3 regions of the Pandoraea sp. NE5 genome follow, and region 3 is predicted to be linked to each of the others. Evidence: predicted binding sites of a transcription regulator. Region 3 holds the regulator's gene; each other region holds the start of a gene.
What was found. Region 3 encodes sigma-54, which starts transcription at its own class of promoters, with help from an activator protein. Its sites were predicted from a motif close to TGGCANGNAANCTGCTTT; they were not measured.
Positions count from the first base shown of each region.

Region 1 (7,557 bases), 1.9 Mb from region 3:
TCGCCCCGGTCGAGCGCGAGCACGGCACCGAGCATCGATAACCAGATGAACAGGATCTGTGCCAGTTCGTCCGACCAGGTGAGCGGATTGTCGAACCCATAACGCGAGATCACCCCCGCGAGCAGGATGAGCGTCTCGGCCACCACCAGCAGCACGGCAACCGCTTCGGTGACTTTCATCACCGCGCGGTTGACGTGGCAGAAGAGGCGGGCAAGCGCGTGCGTCGGCTCGGCCGTCATCGTCAACGTTTCCATTTACGCAAGCTTCCCGGTGTACTTTTCGAGCATCGACCACGCCTCATCGCCGAACTTCTTGTGCCATTCGGCATAGAATCCGGCGGCGCGAAGCTTGTCGCGGAACTGCTCGTTGTTCGGTGCATTGAACACGAGGCCCTTCTGCTTGAGTTCGGTCGTCACGCTGTCGTTGAGCTTGCGCACATCGTCGCGTTGCGCGAGCGCGGCGGCGTTCACGTTGGCGGTGACGATCGCCTGCAGGTCCTTCGGCAGTTTGTCCCACTTCTGCTTGTTGCCAAGGAACCAGAAGCCGTCCCACATGTGGTTCGTCATCGACACGTACTTCTGCACTTCGTACAGCTTGGCCGTGGTCAGAATGGCCAGCGGATTTTCCTGGGCTTCGACGATGTGCGTCTGCAGGGCCGAATACACTTCGGAGAAGTTGATCGACGTGGGCGCGGCGTCGAAGGCGCGGAACATCGACGTCCACAGCGGGCTCGTCGGCACGCGGATCTTCAGGCCCTTGAGGTCGGCCGGCGAATTGATCGGGCGGCTGCTGGTGGTGATCTGGCGATACCCGTTTTCCCAGATCTTGTCGAAGGCGAACACCGAGGTCTTTGCGATCTGGCTGCGTACGTGGGCGCCCAGGTCGCCATCCATCGCGGCCCATACCTGACCGTAGTCCTTGAACGCGAAGCCCACGCCGGAGATCTGCGCCGAGGGCACGAGCGTGCCGAGAATCAGCGGCGAGAGCGTGAAGTAGTCGATGGCGCCCGAGCGAACCTGGCTCAGCATGTCGCTGTCGCTGCCCAATTGATTGTTCGGGTAAATCTGGAAGTCGATGCGACCTTTCGACTGCTCCGCAATCTTTTGCGCCATCTCTTTGGCGCGAACGTTCATCGGGTGGCTGACGGGAAGATTGTTGGCGAACTTCAGCGTGAATTCGGCAGCGTGCGCTTGCGTCTGATACAAGCCCGTGGCGGCGGCGGCCGACGTGGCGGCCACGACTTTGATGAAGTGGCGGCGATCCATGTTGCTCATACTGCATGTCTCCTGTTTTTAGGTTTGGTGACTGCGTCTGAAGCGCGAGGTGGGCGGACGTGTTGCCCTGCAACGCCTCGGCCATCTCGTAAGGCGAGCGTGAAGTGGCTCGCAAGTGGCTTGGCTATCTTACGCAAATCGAGTGCCAGATCGTCGTTCGAACGGGAAAACCCTTACGTTATTAAGGATTGTTGACCTCCCGCGCCGCGGACATTGTTTGGTTGGCCGACAGATCGTGCGACACCTGTCGCATCGGCCGCCCGTGCTGCGACACCTGTCGCATGCGGCAGGCGACAACGATGCGACAGGTGTCGCTGGGTTTCAGGTACGAGATATCGCGTTGCGGTGCAGCAAACAGCGCTGACCCGGCGCGCCGACAAATTCGCTTGATGGGCCATCGACGGCGGCTTTACGCTTACGTCAACGGCGAGTGCGCCACGCACGCGAACGCGGCGAGGAGGACGCAACGAGACGGCGATGGAGCGCGGGCGCTCGTGCGCCACGCACGGCGGGGCTGTGCCGCACAGGTCTGGCATTGAAATTGCTCACCGGAGCGGGATGACCTCATTTTTCCGGAGACACTTCATGGTTGCTGCATGCCTCACCGGCTGGGCCCACTCCCAGTTCGGAAAACTCGATAACGTCGATGCCGAAGTCCTGTTGGCCGATGTCGCCCAAGCCGCGCTCGACGACGCGGGTCTCGCGCCCGAGCAGATCGATTCCATTCACGTCGGCACGTTCAACGGTGGCTTCCTGTACCAGGACTTTCCGTCGTCGCTCGTTTTCAATCGCATTCCTGGACTACGTTTCAAGCCGGCCACGCGCTACGAAAATGCGTGCGCAACGGGGTCGGCGGCCGTGCACGGCGGTTTGCAGTCCATCGAGGCGGGCAAGGCCACCCACGTGCTCGTGATCGGGTTCGAGAAGATGACCGAATTGGCGACGCCGCAGGTTGGCGAAGTCCTGCTCAAGTGTTCGTATGCACGCGAAGAGGCCGACATTCCGGGCGGCTTCGCAGGCGTGTTCGGCACGATCGCGCAGGCCTATTTCGATCGCTATGGCGATCAGTCCGATGCCCTGGCAGGCATCGCGGCGAAGAACCATCGCAATGGGTCGGTGAATCCTTACGCGCATATGCGTCGCGACTTCGGTTACGACTTCTGCCGCAACGTCTCCGAGAAGAATCCGTTCGTGGCCGGGCCGCTCAAGCGCACCGATTGCTCCATGGTGTCCGACGGCGCGGCGGCGCTCGTGATCTCGAAGGCCGACGTGGCGCGCACGATGCCCAAGGCGGTCGGTTTTCGCGCGGCGGTGCAGGTCAACGACTACCTGCCGCTCTCGCGGCGCGATCCGCTGGCGTTCGAAGGCGGCCAGCATGCGTGGCGTCAGGCATTGGGGGTAGCCGGTGTGTCGTTGAAGGATCTGTCGCTGGTCGAGACGCATGATTGCTTCACGATCGCTGAGCTGATCGAATACGAGGCGATGGGCCTGGCCAAACCGGGGCAGGGTGCGAGTCTGGTCGCCGAGGGCGTGACGGAGAAGAACGGTCTGCTGCCGGTCAACCCGTCGGGGGGCCTGAAGGCGAAGGGCCATCCGGTCGGCGCCACGGGCGTGTCGATGCACGTGATGGCCGCGATGCAACTGACGGGGACCGCGGGCGAGATGCAGATTCCCAACGCGCGGCTCGCGGGCGTGTTCAACATGGGCGGTGCGGCAGTGGCCAATTACGTGAGCATTCTCGAAGCGCGCTGATGCTTCGCTTGAACGGTGGTGAGGCAGGCTGCCCGGCATTTGCCGGGCGGGACTGAGCGAAATGAACGAGGAGACGAGCGACATGCTCAAGAAGGTCATGAATCTCGGCCGCCTGCTGGCCGACGTTGCCCGACGTCATCCGGACGAGCCCGGCCTGATCGTCGGCGACAAGGTCAGCACATGGGGCGAGATCGATGCGCGCGTGAACGCCGCCGTCGATGCGCTGCGCAAACTGGGCGTGGGCAAGGGCGACAAGCTGCTGGTTCACTCGCGCAACAACCTGCCCATCTTCGAGAGTGCATGGGTCGCCTTTCGACTGGGCGCGGTGTGGGTGCCGACGAACTTCCGTATTACCGCACCGGAGGCGGCGTACCTGGGCCAATCGAGCGGTGCGTGCGTGATGATCTACGACGCTGGCTTCGAGGGGCACGTCGACGCCGTGCGCGCCGCATCGCCCGCGTTGCGCCATGTGATCGCGCTGGGCGAGCCACGCGCAGGGGAATTGCATTACGAGACGCTGGTCACGGAACATCAAGGCGCGCCCGGCTACGAGGCGGAAGTCGAGTACGAAGATCCACTGTGGTTCTTCTATACGTCGGGCACGACCGGGCATCCGAAGGCGGGCGTGCTCTCGCATGGGCAGATGGCGTTCGTCGTGACGAATCACCTGGCCGACCTGATGCCCGGCATCACCTATCGCAGCCGCTCGATGGTGGTGGCGCCGCTCTCGCACGGTGCGGGCATTCACGCCATCGTCAATACGGCGCGTGGGGCGGCCAGCGTGCTGCTGCCGGGCGAGAAGATGGATGCCGAACAAGTTTGGCAGGCGATCGAGCGTCATGGCGTCGACAACATGTTCACGGTGCCGACCATCGTCAAGATGCTGGTCGAAGACCCGGCCGTCGATCGCTACGACCATCGCTCGCTGCGGTTCGTGATTTACGCCGGGGCGCCGATGTATCGCGCCGATCAGAAATATGCGCTGCGCAAGCTGGGGCGGGTGCTGGTGCAGTACTACGGGCTGGGCGAGGTGACGGGCAACATCACCGTGTTGCCGCCGTGGCTGCACACCGATGACGACGACGCACCCGACGCGCGCGTGGGCACCTGCGGCGTGCCGCGTACCGGTATGGAGGTGGCGATTCTCGACGAGCGTGGCGAGCGTCAGCCGCCGTTCGCGTCGGGCGAGATCTGCGTGCGCGGTCCGGCGGTCTTCATGGGATATCACAATAATCCGGAGGCGAATGCCAAGGCGTTCAAGGACGACTGGTTTCACACAGGCGATCTCGGACACGTCGATGCGCAGGGGTTCCTGTACATCACGGGCCGCGCGTCGGACATGTACATCTCGGGCGGCTCGAACGTCTATCCGCGCGAGATCGAGGAAGCGTTGCTCACGCACCCGGCCGTGTCGGAGTGCGCGGTGCTTGGCGTGCCCGACCCCAAATGGGGCGAGAGCGGGCTTGCCGTGGTGGTCGCCCGGGAAGGCATGGCCGCTCAGGCCGATGAACTGCTCGGACATCTCGAAGCGCGTATCGCCCGCTACAAGTGGCCGCGGCGCTTCGTATTCTGGAATGCCATGCCCAAATCGGGCTACGGCAAGATCGTGAAGAAGCAAATCAAGACGATGCTCGAAGAGCAAGGAGACTATCGACTATGAAACCTGCGCTTTCACGGATCTATCGACATGCAGGCGCCCCCACGTTACCCCGTGTGGAAGACTGCGTGTTGAGCGGGCAGCACGAACTGCGCGTCACGATCCGGTCGGGTGCGAATCTCGGCGAGTCCTTACGCGAAGCGTTATCCCGCTATGCGTATGGTGGCGGCGTCGGCCGTTTCTGCGCGGGCACCGCGCGAGGTCTGCGGTATCACATGATCGAGACCACCGCCGACGCGGAGCGTCCCTTTGGCTATGGGGCACCGGTCGACGAAATCCGGGAGGTGGATCTGATCGGTGGCGCGATCACTGTGGGCCGCACGGCCGACGGCGCCACGCTGCTGCATTGCCATGCGGGATTTTCCGACCCGAGCGGCGAGTTGCATGGCGGCCATCTGATTCTCGATCACACGTGGGCCGGCGACGAGCCGGTCGTGATTCGCCTGTGTTTGTTCGAGCGCGGCGGCTACGTGAGCGCGGATGACGAGGAGACGCGTTTCCGTCTGCTGCATCCCATCGCGGGAGATCTCTCATGAGCGCCGAACTGGATATCCCGGTCGACATCGAGAACGGCACGCTGGGCAGGTTGGTCGTGGCGCGTCTCAAACCCAATCAGGACTTGACGGAAAGCATCGAAGCGCTGTGTGTGGAGCATGCCATCTCGCGCGCCATCGTGCGCGGTGCCGTGGGAAGCCTGATCGACGCGCGGCTGGCGTTTCGCGCGGGCGACGGCTGGCGCGAACAGCGGGTGAGCGGCCCCGGGGTGGAAATCCTCAATGTGTTCGGTGAGGTCGACGTACGGCCCGAAGCCGTGAGCGAGCTTCCCACGCTGCACGGGATGGTCGCCGATACCGACGGGCGCATGTTCGCCGGGCGCTTCGTGCGCGGCGGCAACCTCTCGTTCATCACCATTGAAGTGACGCTGCAGGAGTGGTTGCCCGCATAGGGGGCGTAGGCATCGATCAGGGCAAGGCAAACGGGGAGTCTTCGGACTCCCCGTTGCTTTAGGGCGTACGCCGTAGCGGCTCAGGCGACCGTCGGGTGCACCAGCCCGTCTTCACGGAACATGTGCTTGACGCCGCGCACGGCCTGACGAATGCGCGACTCGTTCTCGATCAGGGCGAAGCGCACATATTCGTCGCCGTACTCGCCGAAACCGATGCCTGGTGAGACCGAGACCTTGGCCTGCGCGAGCAGCTTCTTCGCGAATTCGAGTGAGCCGAGCGCGCGATACGGTTCGGGAATGCGCGCCCAGATGTACATCGACGCGCGCGGCAGATCGACGTCCCAACCCGCTTCCGTCAGGCCTTTGTAGAGCACGTCGCGGCGGCGCTGATACTGTGCGCGAATCTCTTCGACGCAGTGTTGATCGCCTTCGAGCGCGGCGATGGCGGCGACCTGCAGCGGCGTGAACGTGCCGTAGTCGTGATAGCTCTTGATGCGCGCGAGCGCGGCGACGAGTTCGGCATTGCCGACCATGAAGCCGATGCGCCAGCCGGCCATGTTGTAGCTCTTTGAGAGCGTGAAGAATTCGACGGCCACGTCCTGCGCGCCGGGCACTTGCATGATCGAGGGCGCCTTGTAGCCGTCGTAGACGATATCGGCGTAGGCCAGATCGTGCACGACGAGAATGTCGTGCTTGCGCGCGAGGTCGACCACCCGCTCGAAGAATTCGAGTTCGACGCACTGGGCGGTAGGGTTCGACGGGAAGCCGAGGATCACCATCTTGGGTTTCGGATGGCTTTCTCGAATGCCGCGCTCAAGTTCGGTGAAGAAGTCGATGCCGGGCGTCATCGGCACGGAGCGGATGTTCGCGCCCGCGATGACCGCGCCGTAGATGTGAATCGGGTACGACGGATTCGGCACGAGCACCGTATCGCCTTGATCGAGCGTGGCGAGCATCAGGTGAGCGAGGCCTTCCTTCGAGCCGATCGTGACGATGGCTTCGCGCTCGGGATCGAGGTCGACGTCGTAACGATCCTTGTACCAGCGTGTGATCGCGCGGCGCAGACGCGGAATGCCGCGCGACGTCGAATAACCGTGGGTGTCGGGGCGTTGCGCGACTTCGACGAGCTTGTTGACGATGTGCGGCGGGGTCGCGCCGTCGGGGTTGCCCATCGAGAGATCGATGATGTCCTCGCCACGGCGGCGCGCGGCCATCTTCAGCTCGGCGGTGATATTGAAAACGTAAGGGGGAAGACGATTGATGCGCGTAAAGCTGCGCGAGCCCTGAGAGCTGGACATGAGAATCCTGGAACGTAAGCGCCCGGAACCGTCCGAGCGACGCCGGTGTGCTGGCCACACCGTGACGGTGACTGTAGCGCGACGCGGGGCGCTTGGGCAAGTGAATTTTGCGGGGCCAGGCGGAGAACCCGTCGGTTATGATGATCGGCCGCGAATTCGAGGAAAAGGAGTGTCGATGGCGTATCTGTACCTGCTGGTGGCAATCGTGGCGGAGGTGATTGCCACGTCGGCGCTGAAGGCCTCGGAGGGATTCACGCGCGTCGGGCCGGTGGCGCTGGTGGTCGTGGGCTACGGCGTGGCGTTCTACATGCTGTCGCTCACACTGCGCACAATTCCCGTGGGCGTGGCTTATGCGATGTGGTCGGGGCTCGGCATCGTGCTCATCTCGATCACCGCACGCGTGTTGTTCGGTCAGAAGCTCGATGCCCCTGCGCTGATCGGCATGGCGCTCATCATCGCGGGCGTGTTGGTGATGAATCTCTGGTCGAAGTCGTCGACGCATTGACGGGCGCGGTGCTTGAATGCACGAGCGCTCCGGCGCGCATGCGCCTGACCTGGCCTCGCGTCAGGCTTCGTGTCGGGCCTCGTTCTCCGCTTCGGCCAGCACGGCCTTGAGGGCGGAGATGCAGG
Region 1 is NZ_AP025517.1:2,801,647-2,809,203, forward strand. It holds gene PanNE5_RS12795 (TRAP transporter large permease subunit) at 1-239, opposite strand, end outside; gene PanNE5_RS12800 (TRAP transporter substrate-binding protein) at 255-1,274, opposite strand; gene PanNE5_RS12805 (acetyl-CoA acetyltransferase) at 1,860-3,026, shown strand; gene PanNE5_RS12810 (acyl-CoA synthetase) at 3,109-4,686, shown strand; gene PanNE5_RS12815 (hypothetical protein) at 4,683-5,219, shown strand; gene PanNE5_RS12820 (PPC domain-containing DNA-binding protein) at 5,216-5,629, shown strand; gene alaC (alanine transaminase) at 5,710-6,927, opposite strand; gene PanNE5_RS12830 (DMT family transporter) at 7,103-7,432, shown strand; gene rocD (ornithine--oxo-acid transaminase) at 7,493-7,557, opposite strand, start outside.
Region 1: a site for sigma-54 is predicted at 1,805-1,822, ahead of PanNE5_RS12805 (acetyl-CoA acetyltransferase). Genes of this name have one in related genera too.

Region 2 (7,557 bases), 2.0 Mb from region 3:
GAAGCCTTCCTTGAGGCCACCGCGCAACACGTTCGGTTGCGGTTTGCCGCTTTGTGCACCGGCGACCAGGGCCTTGTATGGCGTCGCCCAGGCCCATTCCGCGCCGCTCAGATAGCCCTTTGGCGCCAGCGCCGCCTGGCTTGCGTGATAACCGCAGCTCATTGCGCCGCGCTTCTCCGCCGTCTCGATCACCACCTTCGGACCATCGACATGGCAGGTCAGGACGTCGCACCCCTGATCGACCAGACTGTTGGCCGCCTCCGCTTCCTTGACCGGCATGGACCAGTCGCCGGTAAAAATCACGTGCGTCGTGATCGACGGGTCGACCGATTGCGCGCCAAGCGTGAATGCATTGATATTGCGCAGCACCTGCGGAATAGGTTTGGCCGCGACGAAGCCGAGCTTCTTGCTCTTGCTCATATGCCCCGCCACGACGCCGTCCAGGTACTCGCACTCGTCGATATAGCCGAAGTAGCTCGTGATGTTCGACGGATTTCCCGGCTTCCACAGTCCGCCGCAATGCGCAAAGTGAACGCGCGGATATTTCGCCGCCATTTTCAGCACATGCGGGTCGAAGTAACCGAACGACGTCGCGAAGATCAGCGTTGCCCCGTCCTGCTCGATCATCGCCTCCATGGACTTCTGCACTGCGACGGTTTCGGGAACGTTTTCTTCTTCGACCACCTTGACGTTCGGCAGCGTCTTGATCACGGCGGCAGCGGTCGCCTGTGCCTGGTTGTAGCCGTAGTCGCCACGCGCGCCGACATAAATCACACCGACGGTCAGTGGGTTCGCAGCGAATACCGATTCGAAGGGCAGCACGCTGCCGAGCGAGAGCAGGCCAGCCTGCTTGAGGAAGTGACGACGATGGTTCATGACGTAATCCGTTTGCGTGGGGTTGAAATAGTTACTGCGCTTGTGCGGCAAGGCTGTCGAGATAGGCGAGCCAGCCGCCGAATTCGGTAATGTCGCGAGCGCCCGCGCCCGACGTGAGCGCCGATGACTCACAGATGAAACCCTTCACGCGGCGGCCATCGGCGACCTGCACCGTGCCAATCCCGAGTGGCGCAGGCACTTGCGCGACGAACCGTCCGAAATGGCGCAGCGGCACTTGCCACAGTTCGATCGCGATGGCGCGCGTGTTCGCCGCCGCAGCCGGCATCTGAACGAGCGCGGGCTTGCGCGGCGTTGTGTCCGCGAGCGCGAAGAGCTGGTAGTCGGGCGTCGTGTGCGTGGCCTCGATCAGGCGCGCGCCGGCTTCGAGCAGTTGCCAGTTCAACGGTTGCCCGCGCAGATGCGCGCCGACGACCGCCAGCGTGACCGACGGCTCATCGGTCGGCAGCGGCCGGAATTCGATGCCGTCTGGACGGTGTTGCCCGAAGAAAAGCGACTGAATCTTGGCGCCCAGCACGGCAAGCCGGTGATCGGCGCCCGCCGGCGCGATCAGCGTCACCCCTGCGGGCAGGCCATCGCCGCGCCTCAGGCACGGCACCGACAGCGCACATAGATCGAGCAGGTTGACGAAATTCGTGTAATAGCCCAGTTGGCTGTTGAGCTCGATCGGATTGGCCTGCACCGCCGCAATGGTGGGATGTGTCGGCGTCGTCGGCACGATCAGCACGTCGATGTCATCAAAGATCGCCTGTGCTTGCCGCTTCAACTCGGCAAGCCGGTATTGCGCGTTGAAGGCATCGACAGCGCTGAAGCCGTCTGCCTTGCCGATCACCGCCGCCACGACAGGGTCGATAGCCGCGCGCTGCGTATCGAAGAACGCGCCGATCGCCGCCCGCCGTTCGGCGACCCACGGGCCGTCGTAAAGCAGCGCCGAGACTTGCGTGAGCGGTTCCATATCTATACCGACCGACTCATAAGGCAGACGGGAAAGCAACGTATCAAGCGTTGCGCGAAACGCCTCCTCGGCCTGCGTGTCGCCGTAAAACTCGGCATACGCGGGCGTGCCGATACGCAATGCCCCGTGGTGCGCCAATCCCAACGCAGGTACGCGGCGCGAGAAGCTATCGAGCGCGTCGAAGTGCGCAAGTTGCGTCATGACTTCCCAGGCATCGGCAACGTCGTTCGCGAAGATCGACACGCAGTCGAGACTTTTGCATGCTGGAACGACGCCGCGCTTGCTGACGAGCCCGAGCGAGGGCTTCAGTCCAACAAGTTCGTTGAAGCCGGCCGGCACGCGGCCTGAGCCGGCAGTATCAGTGCCGAGCGAAAATGCGACGCAACCGGCCGCCACCGCGACCGCCGACCCAGAACTGGAGCCGCCTGAAACGTAATCGGGGAACGTGACCTGCCGCACCGCGCCATAGGGCGAGCGCACGCCGACCAGCCCCGTTGCAAACTGATCGAGATTGGTTTTGCCAATGAGGATCGCGCCGGCGTTGAGCAGGCGCTGCACTGCAAATGCCGTGGCTTGCGGTGTATAGGCAAACTCAACACATGCCGCAGTGGTCGGCATGCCCGCCACGTCGATGTTATCTTTGACCGCGAACGGCACCCCGTACAACGGCATCCGCTCGAACACCGCCGAACCCTCGGCGCGATGTAGCGCTTCGAGTTGTGCGGCGCGCGCATGCAGCGCATCCGCACTCACGCGCCGCGTCCAGATCTCAGGGCGATCGATCGCCTCGATTCGTTGCAGCGTTTCGTCGACGCAACGCGTCGGTGTGAGGCTACCGTGAGCATATCGATCGGCCAGCAGGCGAACCGACAGCGCGGCGCGAATATTTGTGGAATCGTTCATGAGTTCAATCTTGAATACAAGTTTGAACAACAAAGCATGAACCGTGCCATCGGGTCATGAAATCCCCAGGAACCGCTTACGGAGTCTTATGCGGCGGGCGGTTTGCCATGTCCGTGGCATGCCTTCCGTGTAGCCCACCCTGAACCGCCAGCAGCACTGCCGATGCAGATCGTGGTGCGTCAATCCCAACAATGGTGCAGCGACGAGCGCTTATGGACTCCCGTTGAGCGGTCGCATGCCGCACGGATCTCGCCGCCTCGCGGCGCGCCGGGCCATGGCAGGCCGACAGTCACCCCCGATCACGTGTCAAAACGCTGCAGAATTTCATCGATACGAGTCCAATTATTGACTCTATAAATCATAGAATTCTCATATTGAGTCAATTTTATTGACTCAATAGGTTTCATGAGTTAATTTTGAACTACGTGACGGTCTTTCAATAACAGCGTCCCGACGGTGGAGGATAGGGTGGATACAGTTCGACGGTATCGAAGCGGCGAGGCGGCGAAACTCGCGGACATGCCTGCGGCGACGTTGCGCATCTGGGAGCAGCGCTATGGTGTGGTGTCGCCCCCCACCAGCGCCTCGGGCCAGCGCCTGTATTCCGATGTTGATGTCCACCGCCTGAGAACGATCAAGGCGCTGGTGAACCGGGGACACGCCATCAGCTCGATTGCCCACTTGGATGGCGATCAGTTGAGGCACTTGGCCAGCGCAGACCGCAACCCTGCGGTGTCAGACGCCCCCATGCGAGACACGAACCTGTTCATCGTCGGATTTGGCGAAAGCGTGTCGCTTGAGATGCCGAAGGTCGTCAATGCCGTCCGGCTCGAAACCATTCAGGATATCCCTTGCGCTAACGGCGATGATTCCGCCGAGACCTGCGCCGTCATCCGTGTCGAGGCGCTTCACGAAGACGTGGTCCTGGCGATCGTCTCGGCCGCGCAGCGGCTGCTATGCGATGACGTCCTCGTCGTATACACCTTCGGCACGACGCGGGCGGCCGAACTCGCGCGATTGGAGGGCATCAACCTCAAACGCGCCCCCAACGCCACGCTGCACGCGAACGAACTCCTCTCCGAGTACCTGCAGTCGTTGCACCACCGAGATTCCGGCAACGCAGGCCGTGAGCGGATCTGGCGCAGGACGCCACGCCGGTTCGACAACGACACGCTGACGAGCGTGGTCTCCCGCTCCACGACCATCGCTTGCGAGTGTCCCAAGCATCTCGCCGAACTGGTGCTGCAGATTGCCGCGTTCGAGCGTTATAGCGATGAATGCGAGTCGCGCTCACCGGCCGACGCGCTGCTCCATCGACACCTCGGCGACGCGGCCAACAAGGCCGTTGCCATGTTCGAAGCCGCCCTCGCCGCCGTGGCTGAGCACGAAGGCTGGCCCATTCCGGCGACCACGCCCGGAGACCGCTGAACGGCGAGACGCATCGGCGCATTCCTTTTCCGGAGAACCTCATGGGCGCGATTATCGATTCGCAACCGGCCATCACGAAGGGTGCCGCAGAGGGCATCCCGTTGTCGCAAGTCGTCCGGCAGCGCTTGCGCAACGCCGGTGTCCGGTTTCACGCCAACGACAACATCGCCCCCTACCTGCGCGAAGGCGACGTCGACACATTGCAGGGCGAAGTCGCGACGCATATCGAGAACGCGCTTCGCGCGCTCGTCATCGACGTCGACAACGACCACAACACGCGTGAAACCGCGAAGCGCGTGGCGAAGATGTTCGTCCGCGAAGTGTTCTCGGGCCGTTACGAACTGCCGCCCGCGGTCACGGAATTCCCGAACATCGGGCAACTGAACGAACTCACGCTGATCGGGCCACTTCGCGTGCGGAGCGCATGCTCGCATCATCTCTGTCCGATCATGGGTCGCGCGTGGATTGGCGTTTTGCCCGCGGCGAATTCGAACCTGCCCGGTCTGTCCAAATACGCCCGCTTGCTGAATTGGGTCATGGCACGACCACAGATTCAGGAAGAAGCCGTCAAGCAGATCGCCGACTTGCTCGAAGAAAAAATCGCCCCCGACGGACTCGCCGTGGTGTTGGAGGCGGACCACTTCTGCATGCATTGGCGGGGGACCAAAGACGACGGGGCGCGCATGGTAAGCAGTGTCATGCGGGGACGTTTCCTCGAAGATCCCGCGTTGCGCCGCGAGTTTCTGGCATTGATGCCCGACCGCTCGCAGTAAAGGCAAAGGCATCGATCCCGCAGCATCCTCCCTGGAGACGCCGCGATGACAACCATCGACATCAGTCAATACGCTTGTCCAACGGACTCGGGCGTCGCGGGTGGCGCGTCGAAGAACGCGCCCGCGAGTGCGAGTGCGTGCTCGAGTGCGGCCGGTGACAGCGCGGGTGCCGTCCGCGTGTCGGCTCGTCCTTCCCTCGGCGATTGCACCGACCTGACGGGTCTGCTGACGCTTGCCCAGCTCGGCGACGAGGATGCGTTCGCGCAGCTGTACCGGCATACCTCGTCCGTGCTGTTCGGCGTCATCCTCCGCGTGATTCATCATCGCGCCGAAGCCGAAGATATTCTTCAGGACGTCTATATGGCGTTGTGGCAGCGTCGTCTGGTGTTCGATGCGCAACGCGGCGACGTGCTTCCGTGGATGTCGACCATCGCCCGGAACCGAGCCATCAGCTATCTACGCAAACGACAACCGATTCCGCTGGACGAGACCCTCATGTCGTCCATCGCTGCGGATTCCGCCCCGCCGCCGGAACTGACCGAAAGAGATCGCGAAAAGCAACGACTCTCGATGGCAATGACCGCCCTCTCTGCGCAACAGCGGCAGGCCATTACGATCGCCTACTTCGGCGGTTTCACCTACACGGAACTTGCACGAACGCTGGGTGTACCGGAGGGCACTGCCAAAAGCTGGATTCGTCGAGGCCTCGCCAAGCTCCGGGATGTGCTCGAGTCCTGAAAATTCGCGCCGGCGGTCACGCTTGCGCATACCGATAGTCGATGCCAACGTGCTTGATGGACGACGGACGCAAACACAGGCTTTCCATTCACCGACACAGGGACTTCCATGACCAACGCTGTTCCCGCCAAACGATCCGTCGCGCTGCGGTGGCTGAGCGCGCTCTCGTTCGCGTTCCTCCTGCTCTCCGGGTGCGCCAATACGCGTCCGCCGCCTGGGGTCTCCCCCGTGTCGCCATTCGATGCGAGTCGCTATCAGGGCCGCTGGTACGAACTGGCACGCCTCGACCATGCGTTCGAGCGCGGCATGACGGACGTGTCCGCCACCTACACGCCGCAGTCAGATGGCAGTATTCGCGTGCTCAACCGAGGCTTCGATACGTCGAACGGTCGGTGGCAAGCGGTGACCGGCAAGGCGCTGTTTACCGGGTCGCCGTCTGTCGCATCGCTGAAGGTATCGTTCTTCGGGCCGTTCTACGGCGGTTACCACGTGGCCGCCATCGGCCCCGACTATCGCTGGGCGCTGGTGGTGGGGCCGAATACCGGTTACTGCTGGATTCTCGCAAGGGAGAAGCATCTCGACGCGAGCGAGATGAAGCGCATTGTGGCGCGTGCGCAAGCGCTGGGTGTCGATACGGCGTCGCTTGTCTGGGTGTCTCATGATCGTGTCGATCCCGCCAAATGACCCAGCATGGCAAGGCGTTTCTGCCCAGCAAGGTGTGTCAAGCGTGCGGCCGGCCCTTCACCTGGCGCAAGAAATGGGCGAGGGTGTGGGACGACGTCAGGTACTGTTCCGAGCGATGCCGGCGGGTGCGTCGCCCGGAGCCGGTACAATCGGGACAAAATACCTTCGGCAAACCCTTCCGATGATGTCAGTTTCATCCATCCGCCTCATCCGTTCAGCTCCTTCCGCCCGTCCTGTCCGGGCAGCGCTTGCCCTGGCAGCACTGGCCGCCGCCCTGGCCGGCTGCGCGGGTCCCCGGCCGCAGGCCACACCGGAGACCCTGCCAACCGCCAGCACGTCGCCCCCCGCCCCGACGAGTCCGCCGCCCGCCGCCGACGCGCCGCAGGTGGCCGCGCCACTGCCGTGGTGCGTGCAGACCTCGCTACGCGAGGAGGATGACTTGATGCGCAACTTCGGCGGCATTCCCGCCGGCGTTCGCCGGATCGAAGAAACCCGCTTCATCGCCAGCTACGATCGCGCCACTGGCAAGGTCGGGCCGCTCGACAACGGCAATCGCTTCGTCATGGATTTCGACGCACAAGGTCACCTGCTCGCGAACACCGACCGCGGCCACTATTCGTATGACGCCAGCGGCCGGTTGGAGAGCATCGATGGCGCCCCCGTCGAGTGGCAGAGCGCCGACGCCTGGGTTGTGCACGGCCCGGGACGTCGCGCCGCGTGGAAGGAGCAAGTGCGCCAGGAGAACAACGGGCAGTGGGAATGGACCCGCAGCCTCATCGCCGCCGCCAACGGCGCACATTCTCACCGTGCGGGCAGCCTGCAGGCGCGACGGTTCGACGACGAGTGTTTCGCGCTCTCGCGTCAATGGTCGGCGCCCAACGCAGCACGTCAGGTCGTCACGGCCGACGGCAAGGTGCGTCCAGCGCCGAAGCGGGTCTCCTACCGGACGTTCGCCAGCGTGGAGCGCAAGCCGGATGGCGAGCGCATCGTTCGCGACAACGGCGCCGCCGCCCTCATCGACGGTCAATGGCTCGCGCTGGCGTGGGACAACGAGGTCGCGCAATACTCACCGCGTCACGAACTCACGCGCGTGACCCGCACCGACGCCGCCACGGGCGAGCGTCATGTGTCGGAGTACCACTACAAGTACGACGCGCACGGCAATATCGTGCGCGTCGTGAT
Region 2 is NZ_AP025517.1:2,890,409-2,897,965, reverse strand. It holds gene PanNE5_RS13250 (BMP family ABC transporter substrate-binding protein) at 1-876, opposite strand, end outside; gene atzF (allophanate hydrolase) at 908-2,752, opposite strand; gene PanNE5_RS13240 (MerR family transcriptional regulator) at 3,287-4,180, shown strand; gene folE (GTP cyclohydrolase I) at 4,222-4,953, shown strand; gene PanNE5_RS13230 (sigma-70 family RNA polymerase sigma factor) at 4,999-5,691, shown strand; gene PanNE5_RS13225 (lipocalin family protein) at 5,800-6,375, shown strand; gene PanNE5_RS13220 (DUF2256 domain-containing protein) at 6,372-6,560, shown strand; gene PanNE5_RS13215 (hypothetical protein) at 6,557-7,557, shown strand, end outside.
Region 2: a site for sigma-54 is predicted at 2,784-2,801, ahead of atzF (allophanate hydrolase). Genes of this name have one in related genera too.

Region 3 (7,557 bases):
CTTGGGCGCAGGTGCGGGGGCGGCCGTCTGGGCAAACACGGGCGATGCGAGCAGCGGGGATACCAGAAGCAATGCAGCGAATGCTTTTTTCATGATCGTCTCTCCATAAGGTCGACACGCACGGGATTGGACCGCGTGGCGATTACAACATGAAAGAAAACGCGCCGCAATCGCGCGGCGTTGACAGAAAGACGCAGAAATTGCGGTAAACCCGGGGCATTCGTCCGGCAGGAGATCGCTCAGAGCAGCCGATTCTGCATGCCGTCCGGATCTTGCATGGCTTGACGCTGGCGCTCCATGAAATCCTTGAGGGTGTCGATGCCACGCAGTTGCAGGATCGTGTTGCGCACGGCGGCTTCGACCAGCACGGCGAGGTTTCGCCCGGCCGCCACTTGCAGAATCACCTTGTTGATGGGCAGGCCCAGCACATCCACGGTTTGCGCTTCGAGCGGCAGCCGCTGGAATTCGCCATCGGGGCGGCGCACCAACTGAACGATCAACTTGAGCTTCATTTTCCGGCGCACGGCCGTCTCACCGAAGATCGTCTTGATGTCGAGCAAACCCAGGCCGCGCACTTCCAGCAGGTTTTGCAGCAGCGGCGGGCAACGGCCTTCGACGAAATCCGGCCCGAGGCGCACGAAATCGACCGCATCGTCTGCTACCAGTCCGTGACCGCGGCTGATCAGTTCCAGGCCGAGCTCGCTCTTGCCGAGGCCGGAATCGCCGGTGAGCAGCACCCCCATGCCCAGAATGTCGAGAAATACGCCGTGCATCGTGCATCGCGGGGCGAACACACGCGAAATGTACATGCGCAGACTGTCGATGACCGCCGCCGTCGACATCGGCGTGGTGAACAGTGGCGTGGAGGAGCGGGTACAGCGCAGTACGAGATCGGGCGGGGCTTCGAGGCCGTCGGCCACCACGAGGAACGGCGGCTCGAGCGCGATGACTTCGCCCATGTGGCGCTTGCGGTTTTCGTCCGTGAGGCGCTGGTAGTAGCGCAGCTCGGCCTCGCCAAGCACCTGAATCCGGTTCGGGTGAATGAGGTTCAGGTGACCCACGAGGTCGGCGCTGGAGGTGGCCGTCGACACGCTCTCGGGCGTGAAGCCACGTTCCCACCCCTCGTGCCCGGTCAGCCACGACAAACGCAGCGTGGCGGCGTTGTCGTCGAAAATGCTTTGCGCGTTGATGCCGGTCAGTTCCACCGCGTCGCCTCGTTCGGTTGGGGTTGGGTGCTACGGAGTTCGTCCTGCGTCGCGGCGCGATACCCCGAAACACCGGGATAGCCGCACCAGCGCCGGCTCAGGGTTGCCAGTTCGCGAGCGCAGTATGGATATCGTCGGCACTCGGCGCGGAGGTCAAGGTCTCGCGCATCGTGCGATCCGAGAGCAACTGCGCAATTTCGGACAATATCTCGAGATGCTGCTGCGTTGCCTGCTCCGGTACCAACAGGAAGAACAGCAGGGACACGGGTTGCGCGTCGGGGGCCTCGAAGGGAATCGGATCGTCCAGGCGCACGAAGGCTGCCATCGGATGCTTGAGGCCCTTGATGCGCCCGTGCGGAATGGCCACACCTTCTCCCAGTCCGGTCGAGCCGAGACGCTCGCGGGCGAACAGATTGTCGGTGACAAGCGCGCGCGACAGGCCGGCATTGTTCTCGAAGAGAAGCCCGGCTTGCTCGAAGACGCGCTTCTTGCTGGTGACAGACAGTCCAAGCAATATGTTGGACGCAGGTAAGAGTTTGACTAAACGGTTCATCTTGTAATGCGGGCGAACGCATGGTCGCCCTCCAGCCCCCCGGTTGACCTCGCATTATAGACCACCCGTCGACGCACTCCCGGCGATGCGAGGGAGCATGCAAAAGGGGCCGTTCAACGGCCCCGCGGTGGGTGATGCCAGAGACTTACGACAGACGTCGATGTGCGCGTGGGCTTCCTCGCGAATCGCCGTCAGTGTCGGTCAATGCGGCTACCTTGCCCGGACAGACTCATTGCAGCGGTTCCGCCTCGGGAGGTTCCTGGTGCTTGAGGGCCTCGCGGCCATGATCCTGAACCTTGTCCTTGTATTGCATAACCTTGCGGTCGAGCATGTCGATCAGCTTGTCGATGGCGGCGTACATATTCTCGTCACACTTCTCGACGAAAATCTCCTTGCCCTTGAGATACACGGTGACGCTAGCGATCTGGCGTCCGGTCTTCTCCTTGGTCTTGTCGACAGATAGGATCACCTCGGCACCGATGAGCTGGTCGAAATGGCGCAACACGCGTTCAAGCTTGTTGACCACGAATTCGCGCAGCGACGGCGTGAGTTCGAGATGATGTCCACTGATCTTCAGATTCATAGCTGCTCTCCTTGCTGAAATGCCGAAGTGCAGGCCGCGTCACAAGCAACGCTGGCTAGCGGGAGTGCGAGCCATTGGCGTGACGCAATGTCGCACTGCGGCGTGATGCCCCAGCGAGCCAAGATGGCACACCAGGACCGTCCTACAAAGATTTGCGCAAGTTCACTGCGGGAATGCGCATGGCTTCGCGGTATTTCGCGACGGTGCGTCGCGCTACCACGAACCCTTGCTCTGCCAGCAGCTCCGCGATACGGCTGTCGGAAAGGGGGGTCTGCGGATCTTCTGCTCCTATGAGTTGCTTGATGAGTGCGCGGATGGCGGTCGATGAGGCGGCGCCCCCGGCTTCCGTGGCCACGTGTGAACCAAAGAAGTACTTAAGCTCGAAGGTTCCGAATGGAGTGAGCATGTACTTACTGGTTGTCACGCGTGAAATCGTGGATTCATGTAAACCCAGCGTATCAGCAATTTCGCGTAAAACCAAGGGCCGCATGCCGATTTCGCCATGCGTGAAGAAGTTCTTCTGACGCTCGACGATCGCCTGCGACACGCGCAGGATCGTGTCGAACCGCTGTTGGATGTTCTTGATGAGCCAGCGCGCTTCCTGAAGTTGCTGCTGCAGGTTGCCGGTTCCCGGCGCATTGCGGTTGTTGCGAAGGATGCGCGCATACATTTCATTGATGCGCAGGCGCGGCATGACCTCGGGATTGAGTTCGGCGGTCCAGCCGCCGCCTTGCTTGCGCACGAGCACGTCGGGGATGACGTAATCCGCCTGGGGCGAGCCGTAGGCGGCGCCCGGGAACGGGTCGAGCGAGCGAATCAGTTGATGCGCCGCGCGCAGGCTGTCCTCGCTCACGCCCAGCAGACGACGCAACCGTGTGTAGTCGCGCGCGGCGAGCAGCTCCAGATGATCGGAAACGATGCGCAGCGACAGAGTTCGCACGCTGCTTGCCGGCAGCCGCTGGAGTTGCAGGCGAAGGCATTCTGACGGGGTTCGGGCGCCCACGCCTGCCGGGTCGAAGCTCTGCAGCAGCGCGAGCGCGGCGTTGATCTCTTCGGTCTCGAGCCCAAGTTCCTCGGACATTTCCGCCTGCATTTCGTCGAGCAGGGTGCCGAGATAGCCGTCTTCGTCGAGCGATTCGATCAGGAATTCCACCAGCAGGCGATCGCGCGGGCTGGCTTTCGTCAGGCGCAACTGGGCGAGCAGGTGTTCGCGAAGATTGGGATGATCGACGTGCAGTTGCGGCCGCTCATTGTCGTCGTCGTCCGACGCACTGCCCGAGCGGGCAAAGTCGTTCAGGCTCCAGTCGTTGCCACCGTCGCGCGCGTTGTCGTCGAAGCGGGTCTCGCCGTCGAGTTCGCGGGCGTCGTCCTGGCCGCTGGCCGATTCCGGCGTGTCGTTGGTGCTGCTGCTCGACGAGCCCCGCTCATTGCGCAGCGATCCGTCCGTGCCCACACGGATCGTGCCGGCGAGCCAATCGTCCTCGCGCTCGAGCATCGGGTTCTGGGTGAGGGCGTGCTCGACTTCCTGCTGAAGTTCGAGCGTCGACAGTTGCAACAATCGGATGGATTGCTGCAACTGAGGCGTGAGGGTCAGGTGCTGGGAGGTGCGGAGTTGAAGGGTCGGTTTCATAGCATTTCTCGCCTTCATTGTAGAGGCTTTGTCACGCCAGCGAAACCGGCCCGGCCCCCTATCGGAGGCAGGGTTTACATGCGAAAAATTTGCTTTACATCCGGAAGTTTTCGCCCAGATATACGCGCCGCACGCTTTCGTCGGCCACGATCTGGTCGGGCGTGCCGGCGGCGAGCACCGAGCCTTCGCTAATGATGTAGGCGTGATCGCAGATGCCGAGCGTCTCGCGTACGTTGTGGTCGGTAATCAGGACACCGATGCCACGATCTTTCAGAAAACGCACGATTCGCTGGATTTCCAGCACGGCGATCGGATCGACGCCCGCGAACGGTTCGTCAAGCAAAATGAAGCGCGGTTGCGTGGCCAGGGCGCGGGCGATTTCCACGCGGCGGCGTTCGCCGCCCGAGAGCGACATCGCCGGATTTTCGCGCAAATGGCTCACCTGCAACTCGTCGAGCAGCGCTTCGATGCGTCGGTCGATCTCGTCGCGCTTGAGCGGCTTGCCGTGCGCATCGAGCTGCAATTCGAGCACCGCCCGGATGTTGTCTTCGACCGTGAGCTTGCGGAACACCGACGCTTCCTGCGGCAGGTACGAGACGCCCATGCGGGCGCGCTCGTGAATCGGCAGCTCGCTGATCACGTTGCCGTCGAGCTGGATTTCGCCGTCGTCGGCGGGCACGAGGCCCACGATCATGTAGAACGATGTCGTCTTGCCCGCGCCGTTCGGGCCGAGCAGTCCCACGACTTCGCCGCTCTTCACATCGAGCGAGACGTCCTTGACAACAGTACGGGCACCGTATTGTTTCTTGAGCGAGCGCACCACGAGCGCGCTCGGCTTGCCCGATTGACCGTCGCCCGGATGGATCGTCGAGGCGTTGCTATTGGCAGAATTACTCACGCGGATTCCCGATGCTTTTGGAGGGAGACAGCGGCGGCAGATCGCCCTTGGGCGCGGCCGCCGGCTTGCTCGCGCCGCCGGCGCCTGGCTGGTTCGCGCCAGTGGCATTGCGCGGGGCGAGCGTGGCGCGCACGCGGCCGTTCGGATTGTTGGCGTTGACCTGATCGGCACCGCTGTTGGCGGTATAGACCTCGTTGTACGTGTCGTACGTGATCACGCTACCGTGAATTTCGTCGAGCACCCTCGTGCCGCCGGCCAGGCGCTTGAGCGTGGCTTGTGTGGTCAGCGTGGCGACTTCGGTCTTGCCGTTGTAATAGATCGTTTGGCCCCAGCCGTCGATGTATTCGTCCAGGCCGTCGCGCTTCTGGCGCATGTAGGCGAGCGGGCCGCCCGGCTTGTAATAGGCCGTGGCGTACTGATAGCCCTCTGGATCCTGAGTCACTTCGACGCGATCGGCCTTGAGGAGAATCGTCCCCTTGGTCATCGTCACGTTGCCGGTGAAGATGTTGACCTGCTTGAGGTCGTCGTAGCTCATGTGATCCGACTCGATGTTGAGCGGCTTGTCGCGGTCGGCGCGTTCGGCATGGGCGAGCGGCGACGCGAGGGCGCCGAGCATGGCGAAGGCGGCGGCCAGTGCGCGCAGGCGACGCAGCGACAGGGAGACGGGGCGCGGTTGGCGGCGATCGGTCATGGGGTCTTGGGGCCCGGTTTGGTCTGGAGTGGCGCGCTCGGCGCGGCGGCCGGTGCCGGGCGATTGCCGCCCAGTTCCGCCGGCTGGATCGTGCCGTGAACATTGCCGAGCAATTGTACGGCGCGCGAGATGTTATTGAAAATCATGCCATCGCCGTACATCACGGAAGCACCGCGGAACAGCTGGACTGGCAATTCCGTGCGCACGATGTCGTCGTTGACGAGCACCTGGAAGTGCTGGGACAGCGCCCGCATTTGCGGATCGCGCGGTCCGGCCTGACGTACCACGACCGCGTCGTCGTACAGATCGACGACGGACATGTCGGCATTGAGCGTGCCGCGTTTGCTCGTGGCGGTCACTTCCGGTTGATTCGGCGTGAACGCGCGGACGGCGGGCATGGTCATGGCCGTGGTCTGGTCGTCCTCGTAATGCGTCATGTGCACGGCATTGACGCGGTATTGCGTGAGGCCGGTCGCCGACAGGGTGGAGATCACCATGTCGTCGGCGAAGTAATCCGGAATGTGCTGCTTTACATACGGCGCGCGGTCGGCGTCAGACGGCAGCGTGCGTTGCACGAGCCAGTAAGTGCCGGCGGCCAGGCCGGCCAGCACGACGATGGCGACCAGCGAAGCGGGTGAGAGGCGTTGAGTGGCCATGGATGATCGGCTTCCTCGACGCGTCAGGCGAGCGCGTCGGCGAGCAGGGCGTCGTAACGTCCCTGGGCACGCAGAATGAAGTCGCACAGCTCGCGCACGGCGCCTTCGCCGCCGCGCGTGGCGGCAACCCAGTGGCAGCGTGCCCTGACTTCGGCATGGGCATTGGCCGGGCAGGCGGCGAAGCCCACGCGGCTGAGGATCGGCAGATCGGGCCAGTCGTCGCCGATATGGCCGCAAACCTCGCTCGTCACTGACACCTTGGCGCACAGGTCTTCGAATGCGGCGCGTTTGTCCTGCACGCCTTGATAGACGTGTGCGACACGAAGATCGGCCGCGCGTTTGGCGACGATTTCGGACTGGCGTCCGGTGATGATGGCCGTGACGATGCCGACCTCGGCGAGCAGCTTCAGGCCGTGGCCGTCGAGCGAATCGAAGGTCTTGATGACTTCCCCGGCCGGTCCGTAGCGCAGGCCGCCGTCGGTGAGGACACCGTCGACGTCGAACACCATGACACGCAGGCGAGCGGCGCGCGCAGCGGCGTCGGTCACGTCGGTCGCATCAAGCGGGGCGGAACGAGTGGGTTGGGCGATGCTGGGCTGATTCATGGGCAAGCGGCTCACACGACCTTGGCGGCGAACAGGTCGTGCACGTTGAGCGCACCGACGAGGCGGTCGTTCTCGGTCACGAGCAATTGCGTGATGCCGAAACGTTCCATCAGTTCGGCGGCTTCGGCGGCGAGTTGATCGGGGCCGATGCTGCGCGGTCCGGCCTTCATGACGTCGGCCAGCGTGAGCGTGGTGAAATCGAGCGTACGCTTGAACAGGCGGCGCAGGTCGCCGTCCGTGAAGATGCCCACAACGCGATCGTCGGCATCGACAATGGCCGTCATGCCCAGACCCTTGGCGGTCATCTCCAGTAGGGCATCGGACAGGCTGGCATCGGCGCGCACGCGCGGAACGCGCTCGCCGGTGCGCATGACATCGCGCACGAACGTCAGCAGACGTCGACCGAGCGCGCCGCCCGGATGCGACCGGGCGAAGTCCTCGGCGCCGAAACCGCGCGCGTCGAGCAGCGTGACGGCAAGCGCATCGCCCAGGGCGAGAGCGGCCGTGGTGCTGGCGGTCGGTGCGAGGCCCAGCGGGCAGGCTTCTCTGTCGACGTGCGCGTCGAGGTGCACGTCGGACAGGCGCCCCAGGCTGGAGGCGGCGTTGCCGGTCATGGCGATGAGCTTCGCGCCGATGCGCTTTATCATCGGGAGAATGCTGACCAGTTCCCCCGTCTCGCCGGAGTTGGACAGGGCGACAACGACGTCGTCGGTCGTGATCATGCCCAGGTCCCCGT
Region 3 is NZ_AP025517.1:907,506-915,062, reverse strand. It holds gene PanNE5_RS04220 (PsiF family protein) at 1-93, opposite strand, end outside; gene hprK (HPr(Ser) kinase/phosphatase) at 240-1,205, opposite strand; gene ptsN (PTS IIA-like nitrogen regulatory protein PtsN) at 1,303-1,758, opposite strand; gene hpf (ribosome hibernation-promoting factor, HPF/YfiA family) at 1,988-2,341, opposite strand; gene PanNE5_RS04200 (RNA polymerase factor sigma-54) at 2,484-3,971, opposite strand; gene lptB (LPS export ABC transporter ATP-binding protein) at 4,066-4,836, opposite strand; gene lptA (lipopolysaccharide transport periplasmic protein LptA) at 4,862-5,560, opposite strand; gene lptC (LPS export ABC transporter periplasmic protein LptC) at 5,557-6,216, opposite strand; gene PanNE5_RS04180 (KdsC family phosphatase) at 6,240-6,725, opposite strand; gene PanNE5_RS04175 (KpsF/GutQ family sugar-phosphate isomerase) at 6,833-7,557, opposite strand, start outside.